Linked DNA regions of Adhaeribacter arboris. The protein of the gene in region 2 binds, or shares a complex with, the protein of the main gene of each other region. Links are inferred from orthologs where the notes say so. Each region holds a gene or a part of one and is shown on either strand. Other genes may lie near its edges.

What was found.
Region 1: the proteins of uvrA (region 2) and mfd are in contact, whole or in part, in a crystal structure (PDB 4DFC), measured with the Escherichia coli proteins. The link is inferred for Adhaeribacter arboris from one-to-one orthologs.

What each region holds. Positions count from the first base shown.
Region 1 is NZ_PYFT01000001.1:5,178,308-5,182,656, reverse strand. The notes cover bases 459-4,349. They hold mfd (transcription-repair coupling factor), read right to left. Parts: upstream 4,022-4,349; coding sequence 659-4,021; downstream 459-658. Other genes in these bases: AHMF7605_RS21050 (hypothetical protein), read left to right, coding at 4,261-4,349; AHMF7605_RS29865 (hypothetical protein), read right to left, coding at 459-491. Outside these bases: more of AHMF7605_RS29865, read right to left, coding at 327-458. UniProt on the Escherichia coli protein: Couples transcription and DNA repair by recognizing RNA polymerase (RNAP) stalled at DNA lesions. Mediates ATP-dependent release of RNAP and its truncated transcript from the DNA, and recruitment of nucleotide excision repair machinery to the damaged site.
Region 2 is NZ_PYFT01000001.1:4,068,348-4,076,836, reverse strand. The notes cover bases 3,028-6,373. They hold uvrA (excinuclease ABC subunit UvrA), read left to right. Parts: upstream 3,028-3,359; coding sequence 3,360-6,173; downstream 6,174-6,373. Other genes in these bases: AHMF7605_RS16770 (SIR2 family NAD-dependent protein deacylase), read right to left, coding at 6,221-6,373; AHMF7605_RS16780 (30S ribosomal protein THX), read right to left, coding at 3,028-3,095. Also shown: AHMF7605_RS16795 (DinB family protein), read right to left, coding at 1-188; AHMF7605_RS16790 (EamA family transporter), read right to left, coding at 231-1,154; AHMF7605_RS16785 (MFS transporter), read left to right, coding at 1,487-2,737; more of AHMF7605_RS16780, read right to left, coding at 2,940-3,027; more of AHMF7605_RS16770, read right to left, coding at 6,374-8,122; AHMF7605_RS16765 (hypothetical protein), read left to right, coding at 8,485-8,489. UniProt on the Escherichia coli protein: The UvrABC repair system catalyzes the recognition and processing of DNA lesions. UvrA is an ATPase and a DNA-binding protein. A damage recognition complex composed of 2 UvrA and 2 UvrB subunits scans DNA for abnormalities.

The sequences.
Region 1 (4,349 bases), 1.1 Mb from region 2 along the record:
AGAATATTAAAATCTGACAATTTAGATAATTCTTTATCTGCTGTTAGAAAAGGAAGGTTTAAATAATAGGAAGATGCTGCAACTATGGAATCAGGAAGTTTAAGTTTACAAGACTTTCTCAGTCCTATAGTTACCTTCTTAATTTCTGAGTTTATATCTATTATTATTACTTCTGTTAGAAAATCTTCTATTCGCTTAATTTCTTGTATCCTAAAAGCTCTAATTCGGTAATGAATGAAATAAAAATTATTTTGTTGTGAAGTAATGTAGCAATGGTAGTATCTCCCGCAAGCAGATAGAGAATAATATTTGCGTCAATAAAAATACTATTTCCACTCATCTCTCATTATTTTCTGAATATCCAGTGCGTCTTTATCTAGCTTAACTACTCCGCAATATTTATAAGCATCAAATTTCTTCGTGCTTTCCAGATTAGCCAAAATTTTTTCTATCTCTTGTTTGTCAGTGCCTCTTTTTATAATAGTTACCATTTTTTAAGATTAAATTGTCTAAGTGGGTTTGACTACGAATACTTTTAAGGTCAATAGCTATAAATTTAAGAAAATAGGTCTGAAAATGATTTTTACAGTTCCATATCTATCCTAGCTATTTACTTAAGGCTAAAAACCACAAAAATAATAGTTTCTCTTTTTTATATTTACCCTTCCGTTAACTGCTCAAATACATCGCAGGCGGCGTTTACCGATTTAATGTTGTCGAAAATAACGGTCAGTTTGTCTTTGCTTTCTTTCAGGCGCGAATGGCGGGAGTGTTGCTGCACGTATTTCAAAATCCGGCCAAAAGTTTCCGACTGAAAATAGGTATCGTTGTTTTCCGAAGGAATATAACCTTTCATTACTTCTCGCTTAATCGTGAGCTTTTCAAAACCTATTTCCTGGGCTTTCCAGCGTAACTTTACAATCTGAATTAATTTTTCTACCGATTCTGGTAAAGGCCCAAACCGATCGATGATACCCTTTTGAATTTTTTCTAAAGCCGGTAAATCTTTTACCCGGTCGAGTTTGCTGTATAAATTCAAACGTTCGGAAATATTGCTCACGTAAGTATCCGGAATAAGTATTTCCAGGTCGGTTTCCACGGTACATTCGCGCACTACGTCCAGGAATTGATTTAAATCTTTTTCAGAACCCAGGAATAAATCGCGGAATTCAGTTTCTTTTAGTTCTTTAATCGTATCATCCAAAATCTGGTGGTACATTTCAAAACCCAAATCGTTGATGAAGCCGCTTTGCTCGCCGCCCAGTAAGTTACCTGCCCCCCGAATATCCAAGTCGCGCATCGCTACTTTAAACCCATCGCCCAAATCCGAAAATTCTTCTAAAGTACTCAAACGCTTGCGGGCATCGGAAGGTAAGCTGGACACCGGAGGCGTGAGCAAATAGCAATACGCTTTTTTGTTCGAGCGGCCTACGCGCCCGCGCATCTGATGCAAATCGCTCAGCCCAAACATGTGCGCCCGGTTTATTATTATAGTATTGGCATTCGGAATATCTAAGCCGGACTCAATAATATTCGTGGATACCAAGACATCATATTCACCTTCCACAAATTTCATCATGCGTTTTTCGAGCTGTTCCCCGTCCATTTGCCCGTGGGCAAAAGTAATTCGGGCATCGGGTACCAATTTCAAAATTAGGTTCGCCATTTCATCCAGGTCGGCCACGCGGTTGTGCACGAAAAATACCTGGCCGCCGCGCTTTAATTCGTACATCACGGCATCACGGATAATAGTCTGGTCGAAAACGTGCAGTTCGGTTTGGACGGGTTGGCGGTTTGGCGGAGGCGTAGCAATTACCGATAAGTCGCGGGCGCCCATCAGGGAGAAATGCAAAGTGCGCGGGATTGGGGTAGCCGATAAAGTAAGCGAATCTACGTTTACGCGCATTTCTTTCAGCTTTTCTTTGGTTTTAACCCCGAATTTCTGCTCCTCGTCAATCACCATTAAACCTAAATTCTTGAATTTAACGTCCTTGCTTACAATCCGGTGAGTACCAATCAAGATATCCGTTTTTCCTTCGGCTACGCGCTGTAAAGTTTCTTTTATGTCTTTCGCCGTTTTAAAACGGTTGATAAATTCTACGTTCACCGGAAACTTCTCTAAGCGGTCGCGAAAAGTTTTGAAATGCTGCATGGCCAGAATAGTAGTAGGTACCAGCACGGCTACTTGTTTACTGTCGGAGGCGGCTTTAAAGGCGGCCCGAATGGCTACTTCCGTTTTACCAAAACCTACGTCGCCGCACACCAGTCGGTCCATCGGGTGCGGTTGTTCCATATCGTTTTTCACGTCTTCGGTGGCTTTGGCCTGGTCCGGCGTATCTTCGTAAATAAACGACGATTCCAGTTCGGCTTGCATAAACCCATCGCGGGAAAAAGCAAAGCCCGGCGCCGATTTACGTTTAGCGTACAGTTTAATTAGCTCGGTAGCAATATCTTTTACCTTGCTCTTAACCCGTTTCTTTTTGTTTTCCCACTCCGGCGAACCCAGTTTGCTCATGCTGGGCGGGGTGCCTTCCTGACCGGTATATTTGCTGATTTTATGCAGCGCGTGAATACTCACGTATAATAAATCATCGTCGCGGTAGACTAACCGGATAGCTTCCTGCATTTTCCCGCCTACTTCCACTTTTTCCAAGCCGGCAAAACGGCCAATGCCGTTATCGACGTGTACCACGTAATCGCCGGGTTGCAGCGAACGCAGTTCTTTTAAAGTAAGCGCCTTGGATTTAGAAAACCGTTCCTTGCTTTTGTATTTGTAAAACCGTTCAAACAGCTGATGATCGGTATACAAGGCCACTTTTACCTGGTCGTCGATAAAGCCTTCGCGCAGGGAAATGGTAAGCGCCTGAAATTTTACGGCGTGATCGAGTTCGTCGAAAATAGTAGTTAGCCGGTCAATCTGCCGCGGCGAATCGGCCGCAATAATGTTCGTAAAACCCTTGGTTTGGTTATCGTGCAGGTTGCTGACCAGTAAATTAAAATCTTTGTTAAACGAAGGTTGCGGCTTGGTGGAAAAAGTTAAGGTTTCGGTGGCTTTGAAATGAAAGCGTTTACCAAATTCTACGGTGGTAAAAGGCTCCAGTAATTTCTTAAAGCTTTTGCCGGTTTCAAATAAATCTTCGGGCTTGGATACTACTTTAGTGTTGCCGCTCGTGAGCATTAAATATTCAAAGGCTTGTTCGGCTTTGGTAAACGATTCGTCGATTACATCCGAGGCATGGCGTACGTCTTTAAACCAGAATCGGGTATGGGGGGGTAAAAATTCTAAAAATGATTCGCGGGTTTCCTGCAAAAGTTTGGTTTGCACGTTGGGTACTATAGAAACACTGTTTTTGGTTTCCACGGAAAGCTGCGTGTTCGGGTTAAACGTCCGGATGCTTTCAATTTCATCGCCGAACAACTCCATGCGGTACGGTAATTCATTAGCGTACGAAAATACATCCACAATGCCGCCGCGTACGGCAAACTGACCGGCTTCGTACACAAAATCAGTGCGTTCAAAATCGTATTCGGTGAGTACTTCCGTTAAAAAGTTTACGTCCAGCTTTTCGCCCACTTTCGCGCTGAACGTATTAGCGACCAATGATTTTTTATTAATAACTTTTTCGGTGAGCGCTTCGGGGTAAGTTACAATTAATAAACCTTCGGCGGCTTTATTACTTATTTGATTTAATACCTCGGCCCGCATTAAAATATTGGCGTTCTCGGTTTCATCAAAGGAGTAAGGCCGTTTGTAGGACGAAGGAAACAGCAAAGCCTCTTGCTTGCCGTTAAACAAATGCTGTAAATCCGACAAAAAGTAGGCGGCTTCTTCTTTATCGTGCACTACAAAAACGTGATGGCCAGGCTGCAAACTGCTCACAGCAGCGGCCAATACGGCATCTAAACTACCGGCTAAGCCTTTCAGTTGCAAACGGGCTTTTTCTGAAGATCGGAGGCGTTCAGCAATGGTTTGAACCACCGGATCGAGCCGGTAAAGTTCCAGGAAATCCTTAACTTTCAATGTTCTTAATCTTTGAATAATAAAGAGCAAAGATACGGAATAATCTGCTCGCAAATTCCTTACGCATAAACACCGGCGAGGGTACAAAATTTAACGAAACTAAAAAATTGAAAAAACGTACTTTTAAAATGGTACTCCTTGAATAATAATTGTTTATCTTTATCTTTGAAGGCCGGCTCTTGGCAGACGAGTAGTTTAAAGTAATCTTGTAATCCATTTAAATGTAACTAGATGATAAAATGATGTACTCTAAATTTTTAACTCCTGCTATCTTCACGGCCGGAGAAGCTGATATTCGTTCCCATATCCGCAGCTTTATGGCCGGGTA
Region 2 (8,489 bases):
TCGATCTGGCCGCGAACAAACCGTTGGTGGTTATTAGCCGCCGAATCAATTAAATGCCCCAAAATTTCCTGCTGCGACCATTTAGTTGGTTGAGGCCAGGTTTGAAAATCCGCTGCCGGAATTTGCCGGAATTTGTCCGGCAATACATCACACAAAAAGATTATTCTATCAGCTATCTGCTTTTGCATACTTTCAGGAAATTTTGTTGCCTATAAATTTTAAGGTACACTTTATTTTATGGCGGGTACCGCCATTCTTTTAGGTGCTGTTTTTTTCCGGGCCGGCAAATTATAAATTACTACTGATAAAAATATCAACCCGTAAGCAATGGCCTTTTCCGGGCTGGTTTTTTCCTGAAAGTACAAAAAAGCAATCAGGAAATTAATAATCGGGTTGATATACATTAAAATGCCAATGGTGCCGGATGTTAATTCTTTCAAGGCGTACATGTTCAGGAACAAAGGCAAAATCGTAAATAAAAAGCTTATTACTATTATGGCTCCGTAGAACGAAAAGTCGGGGGCATGGCTAGCATCAGTACCTTTAAAAAACGAGTAAAACGGGCCAATGCAGGCAAATACAATAATTAGTTGCAACGTGAGCAAAACCAGTTTATCGTATTGTTTTAAAACCCGTTGGGTAATTAAGAAAAAGGCATAACTCAAGGCCACCACCAAAGAATAAAATAAATTGGTAAGTGCTCCCGTGCCAATCAAGCAACAACTTATAATACTAATGCCAATGGCTAACCACTGATTAGAACGCAGCTCTTCTTTCAAAAGCAGAAAACCTAATAATGCCGTTAGAATAGGGCAAAGCAAATACGAAAAAGAACCCGTCTGAATATCGATATGGTTGATAACATAGATGAATACCAGCCAGTTTACCATCAGCAACAAACCACCCAGCACGGTAAAAATTACAAAACGGCGTTTATTACGCAAGGTCTCCGACTGGTAAGCCTGCCAGGTTTGCTTCAAACTATCGCGCCGGAATAAAAAGGTGATTACCCCTAAGCCCAGCATGGCAAATAATACCCGGAAATATAAAATCTGCCCACTCGGGAAAGCAGCTACCGCCCGAAGCGGAAAAACAATAAATCCCCAGATGATAAAAGCAAAAATGCCGGCCGAATAGTAATTTCTAAGTTTCACGAGCAATAAAATTATTAGGAGATAAAGGTAAGATTTTTAAATAATTAGTTTAAGTGAAACTGATTTTTAGTTTAAAATTTAGCAAATAATTCCGTAAACGCTTCTAACTTTTTAAATAAAAGAAGTATTACAATAAAATTTATGTATTACAATTATTGCAGAAAAATATTCCGGATTATCTAAGAATTCCTGAAAACAAGTTGGCATTAATCAGCAACGAGTTGCTTTTTAAAAATAAAAAAAGCAACCATGCCTGCATTTTTTTAGTTAGTCTGTATTTTACCGGGTACGTTTAGAGCAAAACGCACCCGGTACATGTTAAAATAAGTTACATGGGAATAGAAAAAAGTGCCGTAAAACACGACCCCTACGCGGTTTTAAAAATACCGGAGTTTCGGTTGTTTGTTTTGGCTCGCTTAAGTTTAACGCTGGCCTTACAAATTCAATCGGTAATAGTAGGTTGGCAAATTTATGATCTAACCCAAGACCCTTTGGCTTTAGGTTTAATTGGTTTAGCCGAAGCAATCCCTTCTATAATAGTAGCGCTATACGCCGGCCACGTAGCCGATAGCACCAGCCGGAAAAAAATTATTATTACGTGTGTGTTGGTATTGCTGGTATGTTCTTCGGCTTTGCTGGTATATTCTTTTAATATTCACCAGAGCATGGCAGTTTTGGGCACCATTCCTATTTACTCGGTTATATTTCTAAGCGGAATTGCCCGGGGGTTTTTCGGACCAGCTACTTTCTCGTTTATGCCGCAATTATTGCCTGATAAAACCTGGTATATAAATGCGGTTAGCTGGTCGAGCACAACCTGGCAGGGAGCCTCTGTGGCTGGCCCGGCCATTGGCGGCTTACTCTACGGATTCTTTGGCGTTCAGGCGTCGTACAGTGCCGATGTAGGGTTAACGCTGATGGCTTTATTATTTTTCTTTTTAATTGCTGCCAAGCCTTTGCCCGAAAATACCCAACGTTTGCCCATTAAAGAAAGTCTGCTTTCCGGAATCCGGTTTGTGTTTAATAATCAGGTTATTTTAAGCGCTATCTCCTTGGATTTATTTGCGGTTTTGTTTGGTGGGGCGGTGGCTTTATTGCCTATTTTTGCTTCCGAAATTTTGCACACGGGTCCCCAAGGCTTAGGTTTTTTGCGGGCCGCTCCGGCTTTGGGTTCGGTGGCCATGGCGGTTTATATTACCCATCATCCCATAAAAATAGATGCCGGCAAAAAAATGTTATTGTGCGTGGCGGGTTTTGGAGTATGTATGATTTTGTTTGGCTTATCTACTAATTTTTACTTTTCGCTGTTATTATTAGGCTTAAGCGGGGTGTTCGATTCTATTAGTGTGATTATCCGGTCTACGCTCATGCAAACCTTAACTCCCGAACACATGAAAGGCCGGGTATCATCAGTCAATAATATCTTTGTGGGTTCTTCCAACGAAATTGGCTCTTTCGAGTCGGGTGCGGTGGCAAAACTGATGGGGGTTGTTTCTTCGGTAGTTTTTGGCGGCTGCATGACATTGCTGGTAGTAGGCATTACTGCTTTTAAAGCCGATAAACTAAGAAAACTGAATCTCTGAATTGCGGATTAAACGGGCTTCACAGATTACCTGGATTCAAGTTCTACTCTCGTAAATAAATTAAATAGAATATTCCCGTAAAGATAAAATTTCAAAAAATCAAAAGAGCCACCCTGATTTTCTCAGGGTGGCTCTTTAAAATGGCAAATAAAAGCTACGGAATTATAAATAAAATCCGAGTAATCGGCGGTAATCCGTGATTCTACTTAATTATATCCTTTACCTTTTCTACAATTTTGCCTACAATGCCGGTTTCTTTTTTAGGTGCGGTGTTCTTTTTTACTTTGTGCGGACGGCTATTGCCAAAACTGCCTTTCGTAATTTTGCCTTTTTTGGATTTTATATCTCCTTTTCCCATTATGGTAGTTTGTGTTAGATGATGAACGAAATAAAATTTACGTTAAAAGCAAACAGTAGTTGCAAAATTACCTAAACTGAAAAATAGAAGCAAGTACTTGTTATACCCAATACGTTCTACAAAACTACTCTTAAGAATAATGAAGCGACCCTTCTTAATCTGCCTGCGTATTTGTAATTTTGCGTTTTAAAGCCAGGTAATTTTTTACGGCATTCTTTTGTTTCTTCTGTAGCCGTACTTACTCGTAGCGGCCTTCCCAATTCTATGACAACAGCAACTATCCATCAAACCGATATAGATACCCTTGACCCGAAGGAATTCATTATAATTAAAGGCGCACGCGTACACAATCTTAAAAACTTAAGCGTAGCCTTGCCGCGTAACCAGTTTATTGTGGTAACTGGGTTATCCGGCTCAGGTAAATCGTCGTTAGCCTTCGATACCTTATACGCCGAAGGGCAGCGGATGTACGTGGAAAGCCTCAGCTCCTACGCCCGCCAGTTTTTGGGCCGCATGGACAAACCCGACGTAGATTATATTCGCGGCATTAGTCCGGCGATTGCCATTGAACAAAAAGTAAGTATTAAAAATAACCGCTCTACGGTAGGTACCAGCACCGAAATCTACGATTATCTTAAGCTGTTATATGCCCGCATTGGAAAAACTATTTCGCCAATTTCCGGAAACCAGGTACGCAAAGATAATGTAGCCGATGTGGTTGACTTTATTTTTAATTTAGAAGATGGCAGCCGGATAGTAATTCTAGCCCCCCTACAAGTACAGCCCGACCGAAAACTGACCAAAGAGCTTGACTTACTTCTGCAAAAAGGGTACTCCCGGATTTACAATAACGACCAGGTTTTATTTATTGAAGATGTTATTAGTGCCGATGCCGCCGATATAACCGGCGACGTGTATGTACTGGTAGACCGGGCCGTATTGCGTAAAGACGACGAAGATCTACAATTCCGGATTTCCGATTCGGTACAAACCGCTTTTTTCGAAGGCCACGGCGAATGCCACGTTCTATACGGCGACCAAAAACGCGTTTTCTCCAATAAATTTGAACTCGACGGAATGACTTTTGAAGAGCCATCGGTTAATTTTTTCTCGTTTAATAATCCTTACGGGGCCTGCCAGCGTTGCGAAGGTTTTGGTAATGTATTAGGTATTGATGAAGATTTAGTTATTCCGGATAAAACCCTAAGCGTGTACGAGGGAGCCATTGCGCCCTGGCGGACCGAAAAAATGAGCGAATGGCAGGTTCCTTTAATTAAAAACGGCATTCGTTTCGATTTTCCCATTCACCGGCCTTACAACGAACTTACCGAAGAACAAAGGCAGCTGCTCTGGACGGGTAATCAGTACTTTGATGGGTTGGATGCTTTTTTTGCGCACGTGCAGGCGCAAACGCATAAAATACAATACCGCGTAATGCTCAGCCGCTACCGGGGCCGCACCACCTGCCCCGATTGCCGGGGAACGCGCTTGCGTAAAGATGCGAGCTACGTAAAAATTAACGGTACCAGCATTACCGATTTACTTTTAAAACCAATTACCGGCGTTCTGGAATTTTTCCAAAACATCCAGTTAACCGAACACGAATTGCAGGTAGCCGACCGCTTAGTAATAGAAATTACCAACCGCTTAAGCTATTTGGTGCGGGTAGGTTTAGGATATCTTACTTTAAATCGTTTATCGTCTACTTTATCCGGTGGAGAGTCGCAGCGTATTAACCTGGCAACTTCTTTGGGTAGTGCCTTGGTAGGTTCTATGTATATTCTGGACGAGCCCAGTATTGGTCTGCACCCGCGCGATGCCGAGCAGTTAATTGGCGTTTTGCGCTCACTCCAGAAAATTGGTAATACCGTAATTGTGGTAGAGCACGAAGAAAAAATGATGGAAATTGCTGACCAGATTATTGATATTGGTCCGGAAGCGGGTTCGGGTGGCGGTAATCTTATGTTTCAAGGCACTTATCCGGAAATGCTAAAATCTACCGAAACGTATACGGCGCAATATTTAAACGGCAAACGCCAGGTAGAAGTGCCGGTAAAGCGCCGCCAGTGGCGTAACACCATTGAGATTGTGGGTGCCCGCGAGAATAATCTCAAGAATATTACCGTAAAATTTCCGCTGGATGTAATGACCGTTATAACCGGCGTGAGTGGTTCGGGTAAGTCTACGCTTATTAAACGTATTCTGCATCCGGCCTTGGCAAAAGTACTTGGCGGTCACTCCGATGCCACCGGTAAATTCGATAAAATTCAGGGCAGCTACAGTAAAATTTCGCACGTAGAGTTCGTGGACCAGAATCCAATCGGCAAGTCATCGCGTTCTAACCCGGTTACCTACGTAAAAGCGTACGACGCTATCCGCTCCTTATTTGCCGACCAGCCGCTGGCCAAAGCCCGGGGCTTAAAGCCGTCGCATTTTTCGTTTAACATTGAGGGTGGCCGCTGCGAAGTGTGCCAGGGGGAAGGCCAGGTGAAAATTGAAATGCAGTTTATGGCCGATATTTACCTTACCTGCGAGGCCTGTCACGGGCAGAAATTCAAACAAGACATTCTCGAAATTAAGTACCACGATAAAAACATAGCCGAGGTGCTTGACATGACGATTGCCGACAGCATCCAGTTCTTTAAAGAACAGCCGAAAATCATTGAGAAATTAAAGCCGCTCGATGACGTAGGTTTGGGATATATCCGATTGGGGCAATCTTCTAATACGCTTTCCGGCGGCGAAGCACAACGGGTAAAATTGGCTTCTTTTTTAACGAAAGGAGCCACCGCTCATTCCGAAGGCATTTTGTTTATTTTCGACGAACCTTCCACCGGACTGCACTTTCACGATATCAACAAACTGCTAACCGCCATTAACGCGCTCATTGATAAAGGAAATTCCGTGGTTATTATTGAGCACAACATGGATATTATTAAATGCGCCGACTGGATTATTGATATGGGCCCGGAAGGTGGCACCAATGGTGGTCATTTATTATTTGAAGGTACTCCCGAAGAAATGGTAAAATTAGAAGGTAACGCCACCGCCGATTATTTGCGGGAAAAGCTCGTTTAGATTAACAAGTTAAGTTTACATCTGAAGTTATTAATAAAATAAATTATTTAATCTTCAATAGTAAGTAAAAAAGGTCGATTTGCTTTTTCTATTTCATTTAAAGAAGATTTAAAGCTTACATGTATTCCAATAGGGAAATTTTTAACTTTTACCCGATCATATTTCGTCTGGTTATCGTGAACTACAACTGGGTTAGTTATAGTGTATATTTTATAACCCAATTCGATTTTTTTATTATTTAGATTTATAGATATCGGTTCTGAGGTGAATGTTATTTTAATGGTTTTTATACTAATTTGATTCCAATTGAATTTTGTTTTTGTTTTGAACTCAAGAGTAAGTTCTTTATCTATTGTATACACAAAATATCCATCCTCTATAACTTTAACTAAATTATTGACTAAATTGTAGGTAGACTCAGAAATAGCATCAATAAACTCAAATCTAAAACCAAAATTATTTTCAATTATTTTTAATTTGGTAAAGTAATCTTTTAAATAATTTGCTTCGTCAAATACTTTTTTATTTCCTGAAATTACACCTTCAAATGATTGCCCTTCGGGAAATATAGCTTTAAACCTTTGACCTTTAGATATATTATAAAGCAACGTATAAATTCTTAATTCTTCTCTAGTAGTAGAATATCCATCACTATTGTCAAATTTAAAGTTTATATATGATGAGTCAGGTCTAATATTACTTAAAAAAATAGTTAGCTTTGACTTTGAAAACTCAATCATGCACTTAACATTATTTTCAGAATAATAGACCTTTAATGGAATATCTTCAAGTTCTGTATCTGTCTCTAGAAATAAAAAAGCTACTTTTGATTCAAAATTTGGATGAATTTTTAATTCTAAAAATGAAAAATCGGTTCCATCTATTATTCTTATGTCACCTATAAATGCTTGAATGTCTTTTACATCTTTATTTGAAATCCTAATATTGTTTGAAGATTTTCCATGTATAAAATCATTGAACTTATTTGAAACCATCTCATTTAAGTCTAATTTAACATTTAATAAATTAGCTTGAGGGTTTTTATTTTTAAGTCCACTAATTCTGTATTTATTATTTTCAACAATCAAGGATGGTTCAAGCTGATGAGGCTGTAGGTAATCTTTAAGAGTCTTCTCACTTATTCTCTCTTTGTCATAATCAGATATTAGATTATGATTTATATTCTTAATTAACTCGTCAATAAAATCTTCACCTTTAAGGTTTATGTATTTAATTCCATACTCCTTTAAATTTTTTATTTTTGAAGTTGATATATTTGGAGCAATAAAAAACTGTTCTTTTTTTAAGTTTTTCAATTGCTTTCGAATATTATTAAATAGTTTATTTATATCTGAATCTTCTAAATTATAACCAATGAAGACAATTGATTTAGTTATTATACTTTCTTGAATAATGGGCCATATAAGATTTGTTCTTTGTTCACTCGCAGCTCTCTTATAATCTGTTTCTGAAATTATAATTGATAGCGGGTCGGCTAAATCTCCGTGAATTTTAAAAAGTCTTTTTTTGTTCTTGTTTATCAATGGAATTTGTTCTTGTTTATAAATTACTTCTAACTTATCTACATAAGCAAGTTCAAAAAGCCGATCATAATTAGTTGTAATAATATCCTTTACGTGAGGTACGTTTGCTAACTTTTTATGGTAAACAATACTTTTAGGAGACTGTTCTAAATATAAAGTTTTTAGACTTTCAATTAAAGAATTTTTGCTACCTTTTAATTCTATATATTTTTCCATAAATTGAGTAAATTCTAAGTTAAGATTAATATATAGCTGTTCTTCTTTGCTTAAGTTATCAAACAAATATTCTTTTAAGGCAATCCCGGATTTATATCCTGCGTATAAAGAAAAGCCAGCTCCAACCCAGAAAGTAACATCTTCATTTCTTATTTTATTGAATAAGGCAGACAAATGTGCTGAATTCATACTATTATCAAATAAGTTAATTATTATAGCTTGATCTAATAATTTCAATTAGCACTCTAGTGTAGTTTTTTCCAAAGAGTTACTAATATTATAATTGTATATTTTATTGAATCCATTATTATAGTTTCTTCAACAAACTTCTAGGCATTCCTGGGTAAAATCCGTAAACTGATTCACAAAACTATTGATAATAAGTATCTAACAACTTCAGTAAAGTATGAGAAAGAAAATAATGGTCGATAAAACTGGAAGTTGGATCAAAAGCAATTTTTATAGGAAGATACTGATTCAGATGATTAAATTTTAATCAAATCTCTTTTTACTGAAGTTAAGAATTTAGGTTTGTTCCTAAGCCTTTGACAATGAA